DNA from 4 places in the Sporosarcina sp. FSL W7-1283 genome. Region 1 is predicted to be linked to each of the others. Evidence: riboswitches for the same ligand, from Rfam matches in the RefSeq annotation. Region 1 holds a riboswitch; each other region holds the start of a gene.
The links. Region 1 has a riboswitch for thiamine pyrophosphate ahead of MKY93_RS01455 (thiamine phosphate synthase). Riboswitches for the same ligand answer to the same signal wherever they lie in the genome.
Positions count from the first base shown of each region.

Region 2: it holds a riboswitch for thiamine pyrophosphate, as region 1 does, so the genes downstream of both, thiM (hydroxyethylthiazole kinase) here and MKY93_RS01455 (thiamine phosphate synthase) in region 1, are expected to answer to the same signal.
Region 3: it holds a riboswitch for thiamine pyrophosphate, as region 1 does, so the genes downstream of both, MKY93_RS17670 (ECF transporter S component) here and MKY93_RS01455 (thiamine phosphate synthase) in region 1, are expected to answer to the same signal.
Region 4: it holds a riboswitch for thiamine pyrophosphate, as region 1 does, so the genes downstream of both, thiC (phosphomethylpyrimidine synthase ThiC) here and MKY93_RS01455 (thiamine phosphate synthase) in region 1, are expected to answer to the same signal.

Region 1 covers NZ_JBBOOL010000001.1:301,450-307,475, reverse strand. Annotated here, with positions in the region: gene ectA (diaminobutyrate acetyltransferase) at 1-268, opposite strand, end outside; gene MKY93_RS01475 (phosphoribosylaminoimidazolesuccinocarboxamide synthase) at 892-1,572, opposite strand; gene MKY93_RS01470 (heavy-metal-associated domain-containing protein) at 1,740-1,961, shown strand; gene MKY93_RS01465 (heavy metal translocating P-type ATPase) at 1,977-3,878, shown strand; gene MKY93_RS01460 (Crp/Fnr family transcriptional regulator) at 3,856-4,554, shown strand; TPP riboswitch at 4,648-4,756, shown strand; gene MKY93_RS01455 (thiamine phosphate synthase) at 4,836-5,426, shown strand; gene thiS (sulfur carrier protein ThiS) at 5,444-5,650, shown strand; gene MKY93_RS01445 (thiazole synthase) at 5,647-6,026, shown strand, end outside.
Region 2 covers NZ_JBBOOL010000001.1:3,666,995-3,673,020, reverse strand. Annotated here, with positions in the region: gene MKY93_RS19245 (response regulator transcription factor) at 1-517, shown strand, start outside; gene MKY93_RS19240 (D-serine ammonia-lyase) at 542-1,846, shown strand; gene thiE (thiamine phosphate synthase) at 1,963-2,631, opposite strand; gene thiD (bifunctional hydroxymethylpyrimidine kinase/phosphomethylpyrimidine kinase) at 2,631-3,446, opposite strand; gene thiM (hydroxyethylthiazole kinase) at 3,470-4,240, opposite strand; TPP riboswitch at 4,302-4,406, opposite strand; gene MKY93_RS19220 (DUF3238 domain-containing protein) at 4,600-5,796, shown strand; gene MKY93_RS19215 (glycosyltransferase family 2 protein) at 6,004-6,026, shown strand, end outside.
Region 3 covers NZ_JBBOOL010000001.1:3,369,390-3,375,415, forward strand. Annotated here, with positions in the region: gene MKY93_RS17665 (methyl-accepting chemotaxis protein) at 1-962, shown strand, start outside; TPP riboswitch at 1,131-1,242, shown strand; gene MKY93_RS17670 (ECF transporter S component) at 1,327-1,896, shown strand; gene MKY93_RS17675 (ABC transporter ATP-binding protein) at 1,903-3,414, shown strand; gene MKY93_RS17680 (energy-coupling factor transporter transmembrane component T family protein) at 3,366-4,136, shown strand; gene MKY93_RS17685 (MBL fold metallo-hydrolase) at 4,239-5,051, shown strand; gene hutU (urocanate hydratase) at 5,305-6,026, opposite strand, start outside.
Region 4 covers NZ_JBBOOL010000001.1:3,209,960-3,215,985, forward strand. Annotated here, with positions in the region: gene MKY93_RS16750 (L-lactate permease) at 1-200, shown strand, start outside; gene MKY93_RS16755 (hypothetical protein) at 311-481, opposite strand; gene thiC (phosphomethylpyrimidine synthase ThiC) at 497-2,272, opposite strand; TPP riboswitch at 2,400-2,516, opposite strand; gene MKY93_RS16765 (methylated-DNA--[protein]-cysteine S-methyltransferase) at 2,562-3,083, opposite strand; gene MKY93_RS16770 (DMT family transporter) at 3,094-3,414, opposite strand; gene MKY93_RS16775 (DMT family transporter) at 3,411-3,755, opposite strand; SAM riboswitch class I at 3,910-4,013, shown strand; gene MKY93_RS16780 (methionine biosynthesis PLP-dependent protein) at 4,095-5,225, shown strand; gene MKY93_RS16785 (hypothetical protein) at 5,317-5,499, opposite strand; gene MKY93_RS16790 (type 1 glutamine amidotransferase domain-containing protein) at 5,790-6,026, opposite strand, start outside.

The sequences.
Region 1 (6,026 bases):
CTTGCCAGATAAATAACGTATCTTGCGCTTTCGGCTGAATGAAACCCGATATAAAGCCTACTATTTTCCCGTGATCTTCCACTAAGATACTGGTGTCGCTGAATTGATCTGCCCACAGTAAATAACTGTACGAAGAATTCAAATCTAGGACTTGGGTATCTTTGACAAGTTTCCAAATTGACTTACCGTCATCTAGAGTGGGGGTGCGAAAGATGTAAGGATCATTCGGATCGTACCCTGCAATCGAATACATGTGAGGTTTCTGCAAACATTTTTCCTCCAAGTCTAGTCATTTGTCATAATAGACAAATGTTCATTCTCTGAAACTCTCTGGATGCATGTTTACTTCTTACCCGACAACGTGGTCACATCAAACTAAAGTCATTGAATCGTCATTATCGTGAGGTTTTTTTAATGACCGAGCACGAGTACTCGGCAGATTCTCTCTAAGGAATCTTGTGGATTTAGCAAGGATACTAACGTAGAAAAGCCAAATGGAGATTGGTGCTGGCTACTTGGGTGCTAACTTTCTGCCTTGCGGTATGAAGAGCAAAAAAGAGCGCCTTTACAAAAGCAGGGAGCTTTTGTTCATGAAAAACAGCTAATATTATCAATTATTCGCTGATATGAAAGACACTTTCATTATCTTGAATTTACTGCCATACGCATTCATCCAACCACGGTTCTTGTGTACAAAAACGTCGGTGAAGAAGCAAACAATGTGTCTCCTCTGACACTGGTTGCTATTATAGGAAACTATGAAAACGTTGTCAACAGTATATATATCATTTTATTTGTTTAATGAAAAAGTAAAGCGTCATCAAGTCAAACAGCGTATAGCCTCAGCACGAATTAAAAAAGCCGGAAACTTTTTTCGTTTCCGGCTTCATGTTATGAAAATAAAATCGTTTCCAACTCCATTGGTTCTACATACTTATCCCCTTGATAAACGCGCATATTCCCACCTGAAATTTCGTCGATCAACATGATGTTTCCTTCAGAATCACGTCCAAATTCCAGCTTAATATCATAGAGATCCAAACCTTTTTGTGTCATTTCAAACTTGACCAGTTCAGAGATTTTTTTCGTCAACTCTTCCAAGATATCGTATTCATCACGCGTTAGGATTCCTAGCTGGGCCAATGCGTCTTTCGAAATCGGCGGATCTTGTCGTTCATCGTCTTTTAATGTTACTTCCACGAAGGCATCGAGTGCCTGTCCTTCTTTACAATACTTACCATATCTCCGCAAGAAACTTCCGACTGCGCGAAATCGGCAAATTACTTCCAGACCGCTGCCGAAGACTGTTGCAGGCTTGACCGTCATTGTTACTTTATCTAAATCTGCATCGATATAATGTGTCGGCACTTGCTGCTCCGCCAATTTTTCGAAAAAATACTGCGTCATGCGAAGACCCGATTTCCCTGCACCTTCTATCGTTAATCCGACTGTATTGGCGCCAGGATCGAATACACCATCTTCCCCTGTCACATCATCCTTGAATTTTAATAGCACATGACCGTCTTCCAATTGATAAACATCTTTCGTTTTACCAGAATAAGTTAGTTTCATACGAACGATTCTCCTCATTTCGTAATTATTGTTCTACTTTTTAAGTATAATGCACTTTGCTCTGAAGAAAAAGGATAGATTACAGAAAACTTGATGGAGGTCAAGGTGCAAAATACAAATCCCCTCTATACTTAAGTTAACAAATACAAACGAAAAGGATGAGAACAATGAAAAAAGCAGTATTTCAAATGGAGCCATTCAGCTGTCCGTCATGTGTCAAGAAAATTGAAGGTGCCTTAGCCCGAGCAAATGGGGTTCAAAAAGTAAAAGTATTATTCCACTCAAACAAAGTACGCGTTGAGTTTGACGAAGCCATCGTAGCTGCGAATGACTTGCAAGAACTCATCGAAAAGCTTGGTTATCCAGTACTCAACCTAAAAGTTGCTTAAAAAGGAGGAACTCACATGAATGCCAAACAAACGGTACGCGTCACTGCCATCTCTGCTATTCTCTTAGCAGCCGCGATCATCATGCATATCGCCGGGTGGCATGATGCACGCCAAATCACGTTGGTTACTTCTACTTTGATAGCCGGGACTCCAATCACGATCAAGGCTTTTAAAGCTATCCGGATGAAAGCGTTCAGCATAGAATTACTTGTCACGATTGCGGTTGTCGGTGCATTATTCATTGGAGAATATGTAGAATCTGCGGTCGTCACGTTTCTATTTTTATTCGGGGCGATGCTGGAAATACGAACAATGGAAAAGACTCGCTCTTCCCTGAAAGCTCTTACCGACTTAGCTCCACTAGAAGCACGCGTCATGCGTGATGGTGAAATATTGACCGTTTCAGTAGACAATGTTGAAATCGGCGATCAGGTCATCGTTCGATCAGGAGAAAAAGTTCCTGTGGATGGTCCAATTATTTCGGGGAACGCCACACTAAATGAAGCAGCTATCACAGGTGAATCGGTTCCCGCCAGCAAAATGCTGGATGATCAAGTATTCAGCGGTACACTAGTGGAACATGGTTATGTAGAAGTGATTGCCGTAAGAGTTGGTAATGATACGACTTTCGCCCGCATTATTGAATTAGTGGAAGAAGCGCAGGAATCCAAATCGAAAACCGAAAAGTTTCTCGAGCGTTTTGCTACTATCTATACGCCTTCCATTGTGCTCTTGTCCGTGCTCGTTTATCTTTTAACACGGAACATCGAAATGACGTTAACTTTCCTCGTCATCGCTTGCCCTGGAGCCCTCGTCATTTCCGCACCGGTTTCGATCGTTGCAGGAATTGGCAACGGAGCCCGAAACGGTGTCTTGATAAAAGGCGGTGAGGTAATGGAACAGCTAGCGAAAATTGATACGATCGTCTTTGATAAAACAGGTACATTGACAAGAGGGCGACCTGAAGTAACTGATGTCTACGGATTAGGTATAGAGAAAGAAGAGTTACTGCGTCTCACAGCCGAAGCCGAAATGATTTCAGAACACCATCTAGGCCGGACTATCGTTAAAGAAGCGAAGAAACGTGCGATTCATTTGTCCAATCAACCGGAAGACGCTGAAGTGGTTAAAGGAAATGGAATAATGGCTACAGTAGAAGGAAAGCATCTCGCAGTTGGCAATCGCAAACTAATGGAAGACCAAAAGATCCCGATTCCTTCTGAAATGGAAGACTATGCATCACAACGTGAGAAAGCTGGAAATACGGCAATTTTCGTCAGTATTTCCCGGGAAATAACAGGAATCACCTCTGTCGCCGATCAAATTCGTCCGGAAGCTGCCGAAGCGTTGGCCAAATTGCGGAAAAATGGCATCAAGCAAATGATCATGCTGACAGGCGACAATCGACATACAGCCCAACTAGTTGGCGAACACCTTGGCCTTGACGAAATCTATGCGGAATTATTGCCTGAAGATAAAGTGGCGGCAGTTCAGCGTTTGAAAGAACAAGGTCACCGAGTTGCTATGGCAGGCGACGGAATCAACGATGCACCCGCCATAGCAACGGCGGATATTGGGCTCGCCATGGGAGAAGGCGGAACAGATATTTCAATGGAGACAGCGGACATCGTCTTGATGGCAGATCGGCTCGATCAATTCTCCCATGCCTATGCTTTAGCGAAAGCAACTGTACAGAACATGAAGCAGAATACATTCTTTGCGGTCGGTACCGTATTCCTTCTGTTGCTCGGTGTATTACTCGGCAAAGTATTCCTCGCTTCCGGTATGCTCGTCCATGAAGTGAGCGTACTTCTGGTGATCCTGAACGCCATTCGATTAATACGTTATACTAACGACAAGCCATCGAATCAAAAACAAAGTGAGGTGATATCGGATGAACCAAGGATCACATTGTGACCTAAGCACGAACGATCTTCACCGTTCCTGCGTTTCGCTCGTCCCTCTTTTCAATCACTTGGATAAGCAGCAAATGGATCAAATCGTCGCGCTTGCACGCAGCATAAGCTACCCTCGCGGTGAAATGATTTACCATAGCGGTGATCGCTCAGAAGGTTTATATATATTGCATAAAGGACGAGTCAAGGTCTATCGTCTATCGGAGAATGGCAAGGAACAACTCGTCCGTATCCTGAAACCAGGAGAATTCACAGGCGAGCTTTCCTTGTTCGACGCAAAGCCTCATGACGTATATGCGGAAACTTTGGAAGCCGTTGAACTGTGTATCATCCAACGGGACGAGATGCAGCAACTTTTGCAATCTCACCCTGCAATTTCATTGAGGATGCTTACGGAATTCTCTTCCCGACTCGCGGATACAGAGCTGCGAGCCGCCCGAATCGCCATGGAATCTGCTGAAACTCGACTTGCGTTGTATTTGGCGGATCTATCAGAGGAACAGCAACAATTGACCATCCGACTGCCGATGAGCCGAAAAGATCTAGCTTCCCATCTTGGCACGACACCCGAAACAATCAGTCGTAAATTAAGCGTATTCGAAGAACGGGGCTGGATTCGCCAGACCGGTTCTAAGATTGTAGAGATTTTCGATTTAGATTCTTTATTACTCATATAATGGCTATATAAAATTAAGCAAGAGATGAAAATTTGACATCCCTCTTTTCTTTCAATCTGGTAAGTGCTATGCTGTAAGTGAATATCATAATCTTTTGACCATTAGGGGAATCCTTCACAAGGACTGAGAAAAGAGTGCGACTCTGAAACCCTTATCACCTGAACAGGTTCGTACCTGCGGAGGGAAGTGGCAAGTCGTTTTGGCGTACTCTCATACATGCCGACACATCCAACCACTTTCCGATTCGGGAAGTGGTTTTTTCATTTGGAGGTGAACTGGAAATGAAATTGGTCGGTGTCACGGATGATTGTCATTCTGTTGATGAACTGCTGCTCAAGTTGCTGAAGACGGAGCCTTATATTGATGAATTTATCTTACGTGAAAAGTCGAAGACGGATGAACAGCTGATCGAATTGGTTTCACGTCTCTCTACTAGAGGGTTTCCATTGGATAAATTAATTGTACACGCACGGCCCGGCCTCGCGAACTCGCTGTCCGTCCCCTGTCAGCTGACAGGCTATGGAATGTCGGTGAAGGAAGCACGTACCGCTTTTCCGTCGCTGAGATTAGGTTCCTCCGTCCATTCATTGGAAGAGGCACGGGAAGCACAAGCTGCGGGAGCAGACTGGCTATTGTATGGACATATTTATCCGACATCATCCAAAAATGGCTTGGCACCGCGGGGTACGGATGAGCTTTTTAAGATTGCATCATCGTGCACGATTCCCGTTTATGCAATTGGCGGAATCCGGCCAGTTCATCTTCCGGTTTTTAAAAGACACGGCGTAAGAGGTGCAGCAATCTTGTCCCCCATCAGCAGTCATGACGCAGTGAGCGCAGTTAGAGATTATGCACGTGCAAGAGATTCATAGCAAAGGAGCGGTGTTCATTGAGCAAAACAATTGATTTGAACGGTAAGTCGTATTCGGTTGTACCTGAGGTGGAAACAGTTCAGCAGTTACTGGAGCATTTGAAGCTTGGCGACAGAATTTTGATCGTCGAAAAGAACAAGGAAATTCTGCAGAAGGACAGTTACGATGCACCAATTATGGACAGAGATCAAATTGAAATCATACATTTTGTTGGAGGCGGATGAGGATGTTACAAATAGCAGATAAAAGGTTTTCTTCACGTTTATTGTTAGGCACAGGGAAGTATCCTTCATTTGAGACTCAAAAAAAGGCAGTTGCGGTATCAGAGACAGAAATCTTAACATTTGCGGTGAGACGGATGAACATTTTCGAAGAGTCTCAGCCCAATTTCCTGGAGCAACTGGATTTAGAGCACTATACATTATTGCCAAATACAGCAGGCGCAAGCACAGCGGAGGAAGCGGTGCATATCGCTAAGCTGGCGAAAGCATCGGGATTATGTGATATGGTAAAGGTTGAGATCATTGGCTGCAGCCGTTCTTTGTTGCCTGATCCAGTGGAAACGTTGCGTGCATCTGAAATGCTGCTTAAAGAAGGTTT
Region 2 (6,026 bases), 3.4 Mb from region 1:
GGCCAAAAATGGTCAAGAAGCAGTGGACTTGGTTAAAGAGCTACAACCTGATATTTGCATCATGGATATTGAAATGCCGATCAAGACAGGCTTAGACGCTGCAGAAGAGCTGCAAGATGAAGAGTGTCAGATCATCATATTGACGACGTTTGCAAGAACGGGATATTTTGAGCGGGCACGAAATGCGGGTGTCAGAGGGTATTTGCTGAAGGATAATCCCATTGAAGAGCTTGTGAAGTCGATTCATTCTATCATCAAAGGGCGTAGAATCTATGCTCCCGAATTAATCGATCTGGCTTTTGACATGAAAGATGATGAAAAAAATCCATTGACAGAACGTGAATGTCAAGTGTTGAAACTGGTATCCGAAGGAAAAACAACGAAACAGATAGCAGGAGAATTGTTTTTGTCCCCTGGCACTGTTCGCAATTATATATCGACTATATTGGATAAATTAGGCGTGCGAAATCGTATTGAAGCCATCTCGATGTTTCAAGAAAAGGGTTGGTTCAAATAATTACTAAAAGGAGCGAATGATGGAATGAAGAATCTTGCACAAAGTGAATGGCTGGCTAAGCAGCCTTTATTGGAACAAGTAATGGAGAAGAAGGAAATCTTATGGCGCAACCCATTAGTAGAACCTATTAAGACAGCTCTTAATCATACAAAGCTTTCAAAAGAAGATGTGGAAGATGCACGTCTAAGGTTGGCAAGATTCGCTCCTTACTTGGAAAGGGTGTTTCCAGATACCGCTGCAAATCAGGGCATTATTGAATCGCCATTAACTCCTATTCCTAATATGAAGCACGTACTTGAACAATCTTATGCAATCGACATTCCGGGTCAGCTATTATTAAAACAAGATAACGCCTTACCTATTTCGGGTTCTATAAAGGCTAGAGGCGGTATTTATGAAGTCCTGAAGCATGCAGAAACATTAGCAATTGAACATCAATTGCTAAATGCTGAAGAAGACTATAGTCAATTCGATGAACCGGCATTTCGTCAGTTGTTTGCAAACCATAAAATCGCTGTTGGATCGACAGGGAATTTGGGACTCAGTATTGGCATCATGAGTGCGAAACTCGGTTTTGACGTCACGGTGCATATGTCAGCAGACGCAAAGCAGTGGAAAAAAGATTTATTGCGTTCTAAAGGTGTCCATGTCGTAGAATATGAAGATGATTACAGCAAAGCTGTGGAAGAAGGCCGACGCCAAGCGGAAGCAGATCCAACATGTCACTTTGTAGATGATGAAAACTCAACGGATCTTTTCATGGGATACGCGGTTGCAGGTGAGCGTGTAGCCGTCCAGCTGAAAGAACAAAATATTAGGGTTGACGAGGAGCATCCTCTTTTTGTTTACTTACCTTGCGGAGTAGGCGGTGGACCTGGCGGTGTCGCATTCGGATTGAAACTTGCATTTGGAGATCATGTACATTGCCTGTTTGCAGAGCCAACCCATTCTCCGTGCATGATGATTGGCATGATGACAGGATTACACGATCAAATTTCAGTTGCTGATTTTGGCTTGGATAATAAAACAGCGGCTGATGGATTAGCAGTTGGAACAGCCTCAGCTTTTGTCGGAAAAACAGTGGAACCATTCTTAGCAGGCTGCTATACAGTAGAAGATCGCACTTTGTTCAAATTATTAAAAGAGTTAGCAGACAGTGAAGATATTTGGCTAGAACCATCTGCACTCGCAGGGATGACAGGTCCTATACAAACTATACAGTCGGATATCGTTTCGGCAAATTCTCCGAGAGCTACACACCTTGTATGGTCTACGGGTGGAAACATGGTACCGGAAGAGGAAATGAAGAGCTACTACGAGCAAGCGTAGAAGTAATTATTCGCTTTATTTCCCGGGAAATCGACAAATGTTTCTCAGTATGTCGATAAAAGAGCTATGGAGAAATATTCTCCATAGCTCTTTTGGATGCAAAAAATTTATAAAATTTAACTTTTAATGGCTTGTATTAATTCAGAAAAGTTTTGCGTTGCTGCTGAAGGGTTTTCAGCAGATGCGATAGAAGAAATCACTGCGATGCCATCCGCTCCTGCATGCAAAGCAGGACCGAAGTTCGCCAAAGAAATACCCCCAATTCCTACAATCGGCATATCAGGAAAAGCTGTATGGATTTCCTTAATAAGCGCAGGTCCAACGACAGCAGAGGCGTCTAGTTTGGTCGCTGTTGGATAGATCGGACCAATGCCTACATAGTCAGCACCGATTGCTTGAGCAAGCTGTACTTCTTCTGCGTTATGGGTAGAGACACCTAGCCATTTACTTGGACCGATTCGCGTTCGGACAATGCCAGCTTGCTCGTCGTCTTGACCAACGTGGACGCCGTCTGCATTAATGGCCAAGGCAAGATCCACATCATCATTAATGATAAAAGGAATATGGTACTGACGACATAATGCCTGACATTTTTTCGCGAAACCGACCAATGCCTCTCCTTTCAAAGCATTCTCGCCTTTTTCGCGCAACTGGAAGCAAGTAATACCTCCACGAAGAGCTGCCTCTAAGATGTCCAGTGTTTCTTGCTCCCCATTGGTTGCAGTATTTGGGGTACCCATCACAAAATAAAGACACAAAGCTTTTCTCACTTCTGCATTCCGCATTAGTGCATCTCCTTCTTTAAACGATTATATGCCCAGTGGTTCGTCGGTCCATGCCCAGAACCAATGCGTAAACTGTCTTCGATCGCAGCTTGGATAAATTGTTTTGCTTCTGCAACGGCATCTGACAAGGAATAGCCTTTTGCGATAAAACCGGTTAGAGCAGCTGCAAACGTACAGCCTGTACCATGGGTATCTTTTGTTTGTACCCAAGGCGTTGTCATGGTGAAAGATTGACCTTCACAATCAGCGTAATAATCTTTTGCTTCGAGCACATCGTTGCGGTGGCCGCCCTTAATAATGACGGCACTTGCACCTAGCCCGATGATGATTTGCGCCGCTTCTTGAATATCCTCATCCGTTACAATCTTCATGCCTGTTAGTACTTCGGCTTCCGGAATGTTGGGCGTAATAATAGTGGCAATTGGGATTAAATTTTCCTTCATCGCTTGGACCGCTTCTTGCAGTAATAATGATTGACCACCTTTGGCAATCATGACAGGATCAATCACGAGAGGAATCGGCGGGTATTCTTCCAATAAAGAAGCAATAGCCATTATAATTTCTGTAGAAAATAGCATACCTGTTTTACAGGCTTTCACTTCAAAATCATCCAGTACAGCACGTACTTGAGCTACTACGCCTTCTACTGGTACTGGATAAACACCATGAACGCCTTGTGTGTTTTGGGCGGTAATGGCAGTAAGTGCGGATGTGCCAAATACACCGAGCTCTTGAAACGTTTTTAGATCGGCTTGGATTCCAGCACCGCCACCGCTGTCTGAACCGGCAATAGTCAATGCTACTTTTACTGTCAATGAAAAAACCCCCTTACTCGTAGTTATACTAAGTACGTTTTGGTTTTGCGATCCAATGTATATAATGCATTCAAAAAGTTCATAGCAAAATCACCTGGTCCATGAGAAACTTTGGCCGCTTCTTCGCCTGCACGTTTATAAAATGCGAGTGCCGCCGCTGCTGCTTCTAAAGGACGTTCGCTCCCGATTGATAAGAATGCTCCTACTACGGAACTGAGTAAACAACCTGTACCCGTAATATTCGTCATCATAGGGTGTCCTCCAGTAATGGATAATGTGGAATGGCCGTCAGTAACGATATCAATTTCTCCAGATACAGCCACTAAGCATGCATATTTCAAGGCAACGATTTTTGCGATTCCCTCTACGTCGGCTTGTCCTTCTCCTGCATCTACGCCTTTTGCATTCCAGGGGATGTCTGCGATAGCAGCCAATTCTCCGACATTACATCGAAGCAGAGTAACATCCACTTCATCTAAGATTTGCAGTACACAAGCTTTTCGGAAGGGAGTCGCGCCTGCACCGACCGGGTCCAGCACAACAGGTTTTCCCGCTGCGCGGGCACTGTTGCCTGACAAAATCATTGCATCTACTGTTTGTTGCTTCAACGTTCCGATATTAAGAATGCTACAATCGGCAACTTTTGCGATATCCTTTGCTTCTTCTATTGCATCAGCCATTACAGGAGAGGCTCCGATAGCTAATAGACCATTCGCTTGAAAATTCGCTACTACGATATTCGTAATGCAATGAACCAGTGGTTGTTCCTTGCGAAGTTGGTGAATAAGCGGCATGTTTCTCTTCCTCTCTATAAAGGTATATATACAAAAAGCCCATTCGAAATGGGCTGTTGGGTACGATAACTACCCACTTCCCTTCGCTAGTATGACTAGATCAGGTTCCAAGGGTTTGCGGTAAATGCATCTCAGCCCATTAAACCGGGCTCCCCTAGTGGTGAATATGAATCAGACATATTGATTGTAGCATATATTTACAGAAGGATAAAACGATACTGGGATGAGCAGAATGAATTGTATAAAAATGATAGATAACACATAGAAGAAGTAGGTAAACACATATGCCCAATGTTGCATAAGTGTCTGAAATGAAACAGTCGATTGATATGAAATGAATAAAAAGGAGCAGATGAAAAATGGAGCCATTATTCGAAGTTCAAAGTATGAAGCATTCATTGGGGGAGCTATCGTTTGTTTGGAGTGATACAGGAGGGTACTATCGGGTCTATAAAAATGAACGGCAGTTGTATGAAGGGACTGTTGCTGAATTTACTGACGGAGAACTCGATTCAAGACACCCATTTCAATATACGATTGAACGTGTAAAAGACGAAAAAGTAGAAGACGTCATAGTGATTCAAACATCTGCTTTAACGAGCAGGGTGGAAGACGAACATCCTCTACAACGTTTGGTCATCACAACAATTGCGGCTTCGTCACAAATTGCTTTGTCTTGGGAGCGACTTAAAGGCGTAGAAAAATACGATATTTACCGTAATGGAATATATCTCGATACCGTAGAGAATAACCGCTTCATCGATCGAGAATCAAGCATGTCCGAGGCGGTTACATATAGTGTTTTGGGTACTCGTCCACTAATTGACAGCAATCAGCAAATGAATGTCAGTAAGTCGATCGTATCGAAAGCATTTGAAGTAGTGATGCCGCCTAGTTCAGAGAACAAGCCGACGGAGGAAAGCTATACGTTTTCAATACGAGTGAATTGTCGGGATCACTTATTGCAACCGGTGGCAAAGCGTAAAAAGGTGCTAGAAATAGATCGGTGGAAGTTTCGCTATACTACATTTTTAAAAGAAGATATCCTGAAAAATCCTAATCTCCTGTCTCCGTTGCCATACTTCGCTGGTGATGACCGGGATTTCGATCCAGAAGGGAAAAGTTATCGGACGCGAGTGGATATGCGAGGTGAATTCAATATTGAAGAAAGCTCGCTTCAATTTACGAAGGCTGTCGGTCCATCTATTGGCATGAATTATTTGAAACGCTATAAGCGTCATGGTCATGCATCGTTGGAAGATATTGAAATCAAACGTTTGGAAGGGAAGCCGTCAGAGATCAATTTTGAGATAGTGCATGATGTCGGGAATCCACTGACAGTTTCTCCACCCATCCATTATGAAGTGAAGGGTCATCTGGATTGTGAAGGAAATATCGATTTGGTTGGTTATCATAACGACGCTCCCCATCATGAGATCTATCTATCGCTTGGTGACGGTGATTGGTGGACTATACGTCAGTCGGAAAGCGAAGGGCTGGCATACTTATCAGGTGTCTTAGGTGATGATTATTGGCGTTATATGACGTGTAATTAAGAATGGACATCCCCTGCGCAATGACAGTTATAGTGAAAGAAGAAGTCTTTTAAGAAGGTGTTTTCATTTGTTGCATCCTTCCAGTCTGTTCTGTAAATTGCGTAGGGATCCGGTACTTGTTTTGACGTATTTTCCTCAGTTTAATAACCCAACACTGCTGCTAATATAGTACATATAATGAAAGAGCATAATAAAAAGGAGACTAATATGATTAGTTTATGCATGATCGT
Region 3 (6,026 bases), 3.1 Mb from region 1:
CATCGACGAATGAAATGAGTGCCAGCACTCGTCATTTATTAGATGAAATCAATAATGTGGCCGAAACTGTGTCTACACAAAGTGAAGAATTGACTCAATCAGCAAATGAAGTAAAAGCAGGCACGGCCCAAATTGCCATAACGATGGAAGACTTAGCAAACGGCACAGAGTCTCAAGCCGATAACGCCACGATTTTATCATCCTCCATGGAAACTTTCGTAGCAAAAGTGATGGAAGCCAATGAAAATGGTATGCATGTACAAAAATCTTCCACTTCGGTTCTTGAGATGACGAACCAAGGAAGTGAATTGATGAATTCTTCCTCCAAGCAAATGGCTGTGATTGATCAAATCGTTCACGATGCCGTTGTTAAAGTAGAAGGATTGGATCAGCACACGCAAGAAATCTCTGAACTAGTTTCTGTCATTCAAGACATTGCGGGCCAGACGAATTTATTGGCATTGAATGCCGCAATTGAGGCTGCGCGAGCTGGCGAGCATGGGAAAGGCTTCGCAGTCGTAGCGGATGAAGTGAGAAAACTTGCAGAGCAATCTTCTTCATCTGTCACAAACATTACAGATATCGTCAACCGCATTCAAAATGAATCCAGAACAGTAACAGATTCACTGCAGCACGGGTATAAAGAAGTCGAAGAAGGAACAAGCCAAATTAAACAAACGGGTGAAACATTCGATAAAATCAGTACAGCTGTTACAGAAATGGCGAATCGAATTCACAGTATAGCTGAAGACTTAAACGACATTTCAGCAAATGGCCAGGAAATGCGCAGTTCTATAGAAGAAATTGCAGCAATCACCGAGCAATCTGCAGCCGGGGTAGAAGAAACGTCTGCCTCATCCGAACAAGCAAGCAGCGCCATGGAGGAAGTCGCTAATAACTCCAATGATTTAGCAAAGCTAGCAGAGGAATTGAATCTACTGATGCAGCGATTCAAACTCTAAAATCACATATCTTTCAAACACACCAATAAAAGCGTCTTCTCTAATTACAGAGTAGACGCTTTTTGAATAACAATAACACAGCTACAAATTCGCACTTTTTAACATGTAGTCTATCGCGCCTCAGGTTGCCAGATAAATTAGACTGTTGTATACTATGACTGCTTACATAATTGTCCGTACGGGTGCTTGAGTGAATCAGGCTGAGATAGCAGATAAAACCACTGCTGACCGTTAATCTGATCTGGGTAATGCCAGCGTAGAGAGCGTTCGAAGGGAATATCCGGGACCTGCATGTCCCCTCCTCGGCTGTCTGCTCTTTCAGACGGCTTTTTTGTATAGGCAAAAAAAGAAGGAGTGGGATCTATTGAAAAGATTGAAATTCACAGATTTATTGATCACGATTATGATCGGGGTCGTTTTCGGAATCCTTATGAAGTTCTGGGATGATCTGTATACCGTTGTAAAGCCGATCCTGCCAGTTGCACGTCAGCTAATTTATGGAATGTGGTTCATGGTCGGTCCATTTGCTTATCTGCTCATCCGTAAACCCGGTACAGCGCTGATCGCAAGTATTGCAGGGGCTAGTTTATCCGCATTTGCCGGGCATGGCATTGAAGTATTAATCTATGGTTTTGTACAGGGACTTGCAGCAGAATTGCTGTTTGCAGCGTTCCGTTATAAACGCTTCTCAATGGCAGTTGCTGGATTAGCAGGCGTCGCTTCATGCCTCGGCAGCTTTACGCTCGATTTGTTCTATGGTTATGCAGCACTTGAAACGTGGGCACTTATTGTAAAATACGGACTACGTGCGATCAGTGCATTCATCTTCACTGGGATTTTCGCCGTGCTGATCGTCCGGGCACTAGAAGCAACCGGTGTTACGTCTCTAATTCGTCCAGTTGATAAAAAAGAATACACTATGCTGGATCGGTAAATTTTGATGAATTATTCGAATAGATATGCCATCAATCTAACCAATCTGCGTTTGAAATTTCCTGGAGAGGATTCCTTGATCTTCAAGGATCTCTCCTTTTCGGTTCAGCCAGGTGAAAAAGTACTCATGCTCGGACCAAGCGGCTGTGGAAAATCGACATTGCTGCAAGTACTCAGTGGAATCGTTCCGAACTCCATTGAGTTGCCAATGAAAGCCGATGAAATCAATTTGCCCGACTCATGGGGCTTCGTCTTTCAAGATCCCGATACGCAGTTCTGTATGTCATATGTCGATGAAGAGCTCGCATTTGTACTGGAAAACCTGAACATACCGCGCAGCGATATGGCACCTTTGATAGAAGAGGCGCTAAAACGCGTCGATCTACATTTGGAAAACTTACACACACCGATCCTTGAACTATCTCAAGGGATGAAACAACGGCTTGCACTTGCTTCCGTACTTCTGCTAAAGCCCGATGTTCTGTTTCTCGACGAACCTTCCGCATTACTTGATCCCGAAGGCACCGAACAAATCTGGTCATCTATTAAACAAGCAACTGCTGATAAGACCGTAATTATTGTTGAGCATAAAATTGACTTGATTGCAGACTGGGTAGACCGTGTTGTCTTGTTTAATGACCATGGAATTATTCTAGCGGACGACTCTCCTTTCACCATTTTCAAGCACTATCAAGAAGAATTGAAACGCTACGGTATTTGGTATCCAAGTGTGTGGGATGAGTATAAGGAATCTGAGTCTTTTAAATCGATGATGCATGAACGTGAACAAGTTTCCTCATTTGAAAAGATCCTTCTCAACGACTTTCATGGTTTTCGTGGCACTGCCCCGAAAATCTTTGCAAAGAAAGCAGTGGCTAAAACAGGTGACTGGATTGCGATCACGGGTGAAAATGGTTCAGGAAAAAGTACGCTGCTTCTTACTCTTATGCAATTATTACGCACTGAAGGCATCTATAAAGTGAATGGTGAACGCGTTATTCAGAAGAAAAGGAAAAAGCAGTTGCCTAAAGGACTCTCGCTCGTCTTTCAAAATCCAGAACTGCAATTTGTGACGAATTCGATAGCTGAAGAATTAACGGTCTCTCTGCATAAAATGAGCAAACCTCAAGCAGTGAACTATGCGGCAGATTTAATGCAACTCTTTAATTTACCGAATTCAGGCACACGGCATCCTTATCAGCTTTCCACGGGCCAAAAGCGTCGTTTAAGTGTGGCCACTGCCTTGACTCCGCAAACGGATATTTTGCTTTTGGATGAACCTACTTTTGGTCAAGATGCACGCAATACATTCGCGATTTTAGAGAAGCTTGAACAGCTACGCGTTCAAGGAATTACGATTCTCATGGTGACCCATGACATGGAGATCGTGAAAAACTTTGCGACTTCAGTATGGACAGTGGCAGACGGCGTATTGTATACAAACAATGAAATGGTTGGAGGTGTATTTGAATGCTTGCATGGTTCACACCTAGACGAGAAACATGGCTATTCAAAGTAAACCCTGCACTCAAATTCATCATCTTCTTTGCTTTTCTGCTCATCACCTTATTTAATCAGAACTTGTCGTTTGCAGTTTGGCAAGCAGTGCTGTACGGCATTCTGTTTTACGGATTCAGCGGTTATTCAATGAAAAAACTTGCTTTGCTGTCCATTCCCTTAGCCATTTCTTTCTTTTCTTCTGCTCTCACCATCGTGCTCTTCGGTAAAGGCGAGTCCGTGCTTTGGCAATGGGGGCTCATCAAGATTTCCGAGGAAAGTATTCAACATGCACTATTACTCGGCAGTAAATCGCTGTCATTCGGCTTTGTCGGATTTACTTTTTTGCTGACTATACAACCTATTCTATTTTTCTATGCGATGATGCAGCAATTTCGCCTACCTTCCAAGTATGCCTATAGCTTCATCGCTTCCTTTCGCTTGATTCCTGCCGTAACGGAAGAACTTCAAATACGCAGAAATGCTCTTAAGGTACGGAATATCCAGTTTTCTCGGGGACTTAAAGGTATGTATGAACGTCTGCAAATGTATACAGTTCCCTTATTTGCAGAGAGTATTCGCCGCGCTCAGCGTATTGCCGTTGCGATGGAAGCTAAACAGTATCAAATGGGTGCTGCCAGAACATATTATTATCCGACTCGCTATAGTTTAATGGATGGCATATTTCTTACCGTAATGGCAATTGGACTTGGCTTTGCTTTAATGTTAGCGTTCTGGCGGTAATTTAGATAAAGTTGAAATAATCAGAACTTAACACACCTCAGATGAATACTCATTCATTTTATGGTACTCTTGTTTTAAAGCTTCAAGAAAGAGGTTGGGCAAGTGTTCATAAAAAAGAGTGCAGGTGAAGGGGAAGTAAGCGGTGTACGATTTATCAATGGGATGGTCTCGTTAAAAGGCGTTAAGCTAAATGTCCATTGTTTTGAAACAGATGGGGTGCTGATTGACACAGGTTCACAGTCGGTGCTGAATAAATTCAAACCTTTCTTTGCAAAAGCGGACGTCGACTATGCCGTCGTTACTCATTCACACGAAGATCATACAGGCGGGGCAAGATTTCTGCAGACTGACCATGGTCTGCCGATTTATATGAATAAAATGACCATCGGAGAATGTGCGGATAGAGCGAAATATCCAATGTATCGAAAATTTTTTTGGGGTAAAAGACGTCCTTTTGAGGCAGAGCCGATCGGCGAAACTTTCACATCACGTAACGCGAATTGGAAAGTTATCCCCACCCCCGGCCACGCTTCAGATCATCTAGCATTCTTAAATGAAGAAACAGGCCAACTATTTTCAGGAGATTTATACGTCCATCCGAAAACGAAAGTCGTATTGCGCGATGAAAGCATCCCAATCATCATCCGATCCATTGAAAAAACGCTGTCTTATAATTTTGGAGAGATGTTCTGTTGTCATGCAGGCTATGTAAAAGATGGGCGAAAAGCATTGACAGAAAAACTTGAATATCTTGAGAAACTTCGTGAACGCACACTAGCCTTACATAAGCAAGGCTATGGGGAGAAAGAAATCCACACACAATTATTTCCTAAAAATTATCCGATTACCAAATTTTCATCGGGTGAATGGGATTCAATACACATAATTCATTCTATTTTAGCTGATCAAAAGTAGCAGCTTGCAGGTATAAATAGTTGCAATGGTGGCCACTAAGGCTGTCGGGTTGACGACAGTCTTTTTCTTTTTTAAAAAAAGCAGACGCTACTCCCACACACTGTATATTCCACTCCGTACCAAGCGTCAAAATGACCAAAGAGCTTTTCTTTGACAAAAAGAAGGACCGCCCAAAAAGTCAGCTGAAAATGACTTCTTAAGCAGCCCTGTTTATCAGGTAAACAGATAACATGTTTCTACACATTACAACCTTTTACTTTTTCATGGGAATATGAACTTCGCGCTCTTCCGCAACTTCAATCGCTCTTGAGTATCCTGCATCCGCATGTCGTATCACGCCCATGCCTGGATCGGAAACGAGCACACGTTCAATTTTCTCAGCTGCTTCTTTTGTTCCATCCGCCACTAATACTTGACCGGCATGGATGGAGTACCCCATTCCCACGCCACCGCCGTGATGAAGGCTTACCCAGCTTGCTCCACCACTTGTATTCACAAGCGCATTCAAAATCGGCCAGTCCGCCACTGCATCACTGCCATCTTTCATCGATTCTGTTTCACGATTCGGAGAAGCTACCGATCCGCTGTCTAAGTGATCTCGGCCAAATACAATCGGAGCGCTTATCTCACCACTTGCGACCATTTCATTGACTTTTAATGCGAATTTATGACGTTCGCCGTAGCCTAGCCAACAAATTCTTGACGGAAGACCTTGCCATTCGACCATTTTCTGCGCCATATCAATCCAATTGGTCAGGACTTTATTTTCACTGAACATTTTTTTGGCCAATTTGTCTGTCTTATAAATATCTTCTGGATCACCTGAAAGCGCCACCCAGCGGAACGGCCCATTTCCTTCACAGAACAACGGACGTAAGTATGCCGGAACAAAACCAGGGAAGTCAAACGCATTTTCTACTCCTTGTTCCTTTGCGTAGTGACGAATATTATTTCCGTAATCAAATGTCTCGGCTC
Region 4 (6,026 bases), 2.9 Mb from region 1:
AAGAGGGTCTGTTGATTCGCCGTGTACTGTTCCCGCTCAGTTATTATTTATTGACAGCTGGATTCTTCGGCATGGCATTTATCCACGGATTCCTAAATATCTGGTTGATCCTCGCTATTGGAATTATGGCGGCATATATCATCAAAATGGCGACAGATAAACGGATGTTGTCAGTAGAATCATTGCGTCAACCATTGTAATTATAGAATGCAAAAAAGAGCCACTGATTGGCTCTTTTTTGTCATGGTTAAATTTTATTTACTCGGTTCGCGTCTACTCTGATACGTTACGTACTTCCTGCAACCTATTTTTAATAATGAATACTCTCCACCTTCTGGCACTTTTCACATTCTCTATGTGTCGAAGTTTCTATATATTCATGAATACATTCGGCTTGCAACTTATATAACTTTTCCTCTAATTCACGTAGACCTTGGCGCTGCACAACAATATGACGAACTAACTGTTTTGCTGAAGTCATCTAACCCACTCCTAATCAAAGATAGATTTTAGCACCAGATCTTTTGAATTCTTCCGCTTTTTCCTGCATTCCTTTTTCGATTGCCAGATTCTCTTCTGGACTATTTTTATCCACGTACTTTCGAATGTCGTGAGAAATACGCATACTGCAGAATTTCGGCCCGCACATTGAACAGAAATGAGAGACTTTCGCCCCTTCTGCCGGTAACGTTTCATCGTGATATTCCATCGCTCGTTCTGGATCTAGACTCAGATTGAATTGATCTCTCCAACGAAATTCGAAGCGAGCTTTGGATAATGCATCATCGCGCTTTTGTGCATTTGGATGGCCTTTCGCTAAGTCTGCTGCATGGGCAGCTATTTTATATGTGATGACACCTTCACGAACATCCTCTTTATTTGGTAATCCGAGATGCTCTTTTGGCGTTACATAGCACAGCATCGCAGTCCCGAACCACCCGATCATCGCAGCACCAATTGCAGATGTGATGTGGTCATACGCAGGCGCGATATCTGTCGTCAACGGACCTAATGTATAGAATGGTGCCTCCTGACAAATTTCCATTTGTTTATCAACATTTTCCTTAATTAAATGCATCGGTACATGCCCAGGTCCTTCGACCATCACTTGCACATCGTGCTTCCAAGCAATTTTCGTCAGTTCACCAAGCGTATCCAGCTCAGCAAATTGCGCTTCATCATTAGCATCTGCAATCGATCCCGGACGCAAGCCATCTCCCAATGAAAATGCGATATCATACTGCTTCATGATTTCACAAATTTCCTCGAAATGCGTGTAGAGAAAACTTTCTTCATGATGAAGCATGCACCATTGCGCCATAATCGAACCGCCACGTGAGACAATGCCTGTCACTCGGTTAACCGTCAGCGGTATATAGCGTAGCAGTACCCCCGCATGAATCGTGAAATAGCTGACGCCTTGCTCGGCCTGTTCAATCAATGTGTCGCGGAAGACTTCCCATGATAAATCTTCCACTTTTCCATTCACTTTTTCGAGCGCCTGATAGAGTGGAACTGTCCCCACCGGTACAGGGGAATTTCGGATGATCCACTCACGTGTCGTATGGATATTCTTACCTGTCGATAAATCCATAATATTGTCCGCACCCCAGCGTGTTGCCCACGTCATCTTCTCCACTTCTTCTGCAATCGATGAAGAGACTGCGGAATTTCCGATATTCGCATTAATTTTGACATGAAATTTACTGCCGATAATCATAGGCTCTGCTTCGGGGTGGTTAATATTGGACGGAATGATTGCCCGTCCTCTCGCAACCTCATCGCGCACCAACTCCGATTCAACGCCTTCACGAATCGCAATGAACTCCATTTCAGGTGTGATCATCCCTTTTCGTGCATAATGCATCTGCGTAACATTCTTTCCCTTTTTAGCTCGCAGCGGTTTGCGCTTCAATAAAGGAAATTGCGCATCGTTATTCATTTGCTCTATTGAACGATAGCCATTATCCTGTGGTTTTACTTGTCTTCCTTCATATTCTTCCACGTCATTACGTTCCCATATCCAATTTTCCTTAATGGCTGGAAGTCCTTTTTTAATATCGACTTCATAGCCTGCTTCCGTGTATTTTCCGCTCGTATCATAAACGCGGAACGGTTCATTCGGAAACTCATCTTGCTCTGTCACGGTTGGTGATAGTTCAATTTCGCGCATAGGTACAAGCAAATCGGATCGACTTCCTTGTACATATACTTTTCTGCTTGCCGGAAAACAATCGTGAATGTGGATCTCTTTTTCTGTCGTTTGTTTCATTTGTCATCGTCTCCTTTGTGAGGGCAGACCATGACTCCATCCGAGTAAAGGGAATCAGCAGCACAAAAAAAGACCAGCTCCATAAAAAAAGGACCTGGTCTTTCAAAAACGCACAAAAGTACGCTGATTGATAGATTGAAAACTTCCCCACGCTGGTACGAGCCAGATCAGGTCCAAAGAGTTCGGAATGCATTTTACTCATCCCATCTCAGTCCAGTCGCGCTGGACACCCCTAGTTATGATTATTGAATTGTCGAACAACTATAGTTTATCATAGAGTAATGCTTTGTCAACTAGAGGAAGTAAAAGAATTACCTTCCATTCGAATCAACCGATCTTTCAGTTGCTGACCATCCCGGTAGCCCGATAGACTTCCATTTTTTGCGATGACCCGATGACATGGGATGACAAGCAACAACGGATTCTTTCCAATCGCGGAAGCAGCTGCTCGAATTGCAGAAGGATGACCGATTATCTCGGCAATGTCTGAATATGTCACCAATTGTCCATACGGGATATCTTGAAGCGCTTTCCACACCTTGTTTTGAAATGGTGTGCCTGACCAATCCACGGAGCATGTGAAATCTTGCACTTCTCCAGACAAGTAACTTCTCACTTCATCTGCGTATTCACTTAATCTGTCTGCATTTTCCTTCACTTCGCCAGCGCCATATTGTTTGGTGAGCCAACTCTTCATTTTTTCCTCAGCATCTTCAGCTAAGCCTACATAGAGAAGGCCTCTTTCAGTCGCTGCCATTGTTACGTTCCAACCTTCCACATCAAAACTTGTCCAATAAACCAGTTTCCCCACTACCTTTCTATTAGCCAAACAGCTTCAATCCAACGGCCCCTACTATAATCAATGACAAAAAGAAAATCCTTTTCACACTTGCAGACTCTTTAAAGATTAGAATACCAGCCAGGACTGCCCCTGCCGCTCCCAATCCTGTCCAGACTGCATAAGCCGTACTCATTTGAATATCGCGCATCGCTAACGATAAAAAAACAAAGCCGAAACTGAATACTCCAACTATGAGTAGGAGACGCTTGATCGTACGTTTCTGCAAGTAATAATTGATGCTTATAACCCCAAAGATTTCTCCAAGACTGGCAATCGCTAAATAAACCCAAGCCAACGTCAACTGCCCCCTTCTTGATTCGCTTCATCCGACTGCTCATCTGTAGTCAGTTTGATACCAACAACCCCGATGACAATCAAACAGATAAATGACAGCGTAATCCAGGTGAAGTCCGCGTGGAAAACGAAAATATCAACTAATAGAATGGCTGCAGCGCCTGAACCGGTGAAGACAGCATAAACAGTCCCTGAAGGCAATTTCTCACATGCCTTAATAATGAAATAAAAACTAAATATAATCGCGCCTCCAGTTCCGATCCAATGCAGAAACGTCTCCGAATAGCGCAGTCCCACCACCCAAAATATTTCTACGACCGCAGCTAAAGCGACATAACTCCAAGCCAAAGTTAACGTCTCCTTTCATTCGCTCTATAGTGTCTATTAGTATAACAAACCTTTCAGTTAAACGAAAAAAGCATTCCTAGTAGAAGTAAGCTTGCATCTGCTATGTTCGCATGATAGAATGAATCCACTAATAATTTTTCCTATATTAAGAATATTCTTATCGAGAGAGACGGAGGGATAGGCCCAAAGAAGTCTCAGCAACCAGCCAGCTTGGCATGGTGCTAATTCCAAGGGTGAACACCGCCTTGAAGATGAGAATACTGAAGAAAATGTTGTATGTTCGAGGGCCTATTCGAAATGAAGAGGCTCTTTTTTATTTTTCTGAAGGGGATGGATACTATGACAAACAATGAATTAGAAACAAGATTAGTCCAGCTGGGGAATAACAGCGATAAGAAAACGGGCGCAGTCAATACACCGATTTATTTATCAACAGCTTATCATCACGAAGGGTTAGGTCAGTCTACCGGCTACGATTATACGCGGACAAAAAATCCGACTCGTTCTATTTTGGAAGACGGCATTGCCGATTTAGAATCCGGTGATCAAGGCTATGCCTGCAGCTCCGGAATGGCAGCTATTCAACTAATCTTGTCACTGTTTAAAACAGGTGACGAAATCCTTGCCCCTGAGGACCTGTATGGCGGCACCTATCGTTTATTCCAACAGTATGAGAAAACCTATCAGATTTCTACACACTACCTAACATTTGAAGATGTTTCAGAAGTTGAACAAGCAATTACAGATCGTACAAAAGCGATATTTTTGGAGACACCTACCAACCCGCTTATGCTGCAGATTAACGTCGCAACTTATGCAGAACTTGCTAAAAAGCATGGCCTGTTGCTAATTGTTGATAATACGTTCCTTACACCGTATTTCCAACGACCGATTGAGGAAGGTGCGGATATCGTTATCCATAGCGCTACGAAATATATCGGTGGTCATAATGACGTGCTTGCTGGTCTTGTCGTAGCAAAAGGCGAAGAACTTTGCGACCGCTTGTTCACGAACCATAATGCGAGTGGCGCTACACTATCTCCGTTTGATTCATGGCTCGTAGTCCGCGGTCTCAAAACACTCCATTTGAGAATGAAGCAGCATGACGCGAATGCAAAAGAAATGGTAGCCTATTTGAAGCAAGAACCTTTAATCGCAGATGTCTTGTACGCCGGCATCGGCGGTATGCTCTCGTTCCGCGTACAAAACAGCGAGTGGGTAGGACCGTTCTTAGAGAATATGAAACTCATTTCCTTTGCAGAGAGTCTTGGAGGCGTCGAAAGTTTCATCACGTATCCAACAACACAGACGCATATGGACATTCCGATTGAAGAACGGAATCGACGCGGTGTCGATGATCGACTCTTGCGCTTCTCAGTCGGGGTGGAGGATGCGGATGATTTAATTGCCGATGTCAAACAAGCACTGTACGCTGCGAAAGAAGCAGTAGAAGCCGTAAATATTCATTAATCCCATCTCCTCTTGCGTTCAAGTGCAAGAGGATTTTTTCTTTCCTAGCAATAAAAAAGACATCCTAGAGAGAAGGATGTCTGTTAAATGCTCATTGAGTTTGCTGCCATTTCTTCTTTTCCGCTGAGTAAACAACTGTTGCCGGCACTACAATAAATGCCAATGCCGCCACACCTGCCAGCATGCCCGCCCACTCTTTACTCCCTAAGGAAAACCCGGCAGTCGTGCCTATGCCAATACCCGCTATAATTGCCAATGTAATCAACTTATACATAACAAGATCCCCGACCTTTCAAGTTAAAGATTCCCCAAAGGTTCTGAATAATTCGTTGTATTTAGCATACTCTAGTTGAGAACAATTTTCAAGTGTAAGTGAGAACCTTTTTCAATTCGAATGCTATCGGTTTATTCTACTTCACGATTAACTTGAAATATGCATATTAGTCCAACAAAAAAACTGCATTGCTTCGGGGCGGCTGTACTTTAGCGTGTTCTTTGTTCTCCCCAAAGAAAAAACTGCCCTAAAAGCCATTTCTGACTTTCAGGACAGTCTCTTTTCAACTATTATTTTTCCAACAGTTTTAAGGATTCTCTGTTAAATGCCGGGATATCATCAGGCTGACGGCTTGTGACTAGCTGATTCTGACAGACAACGACTTCTTTGTCTGCGTACTTTGCACCCGCATATTCCATATCGACACGAATCGATTTGTATCCTGTTGCGTCACGACCTTCTAATGTTTTCGCCGTGATCAATAGCTGTGGTCCATGACAGATAGCAAAAACTGGTTTGTCGGCATC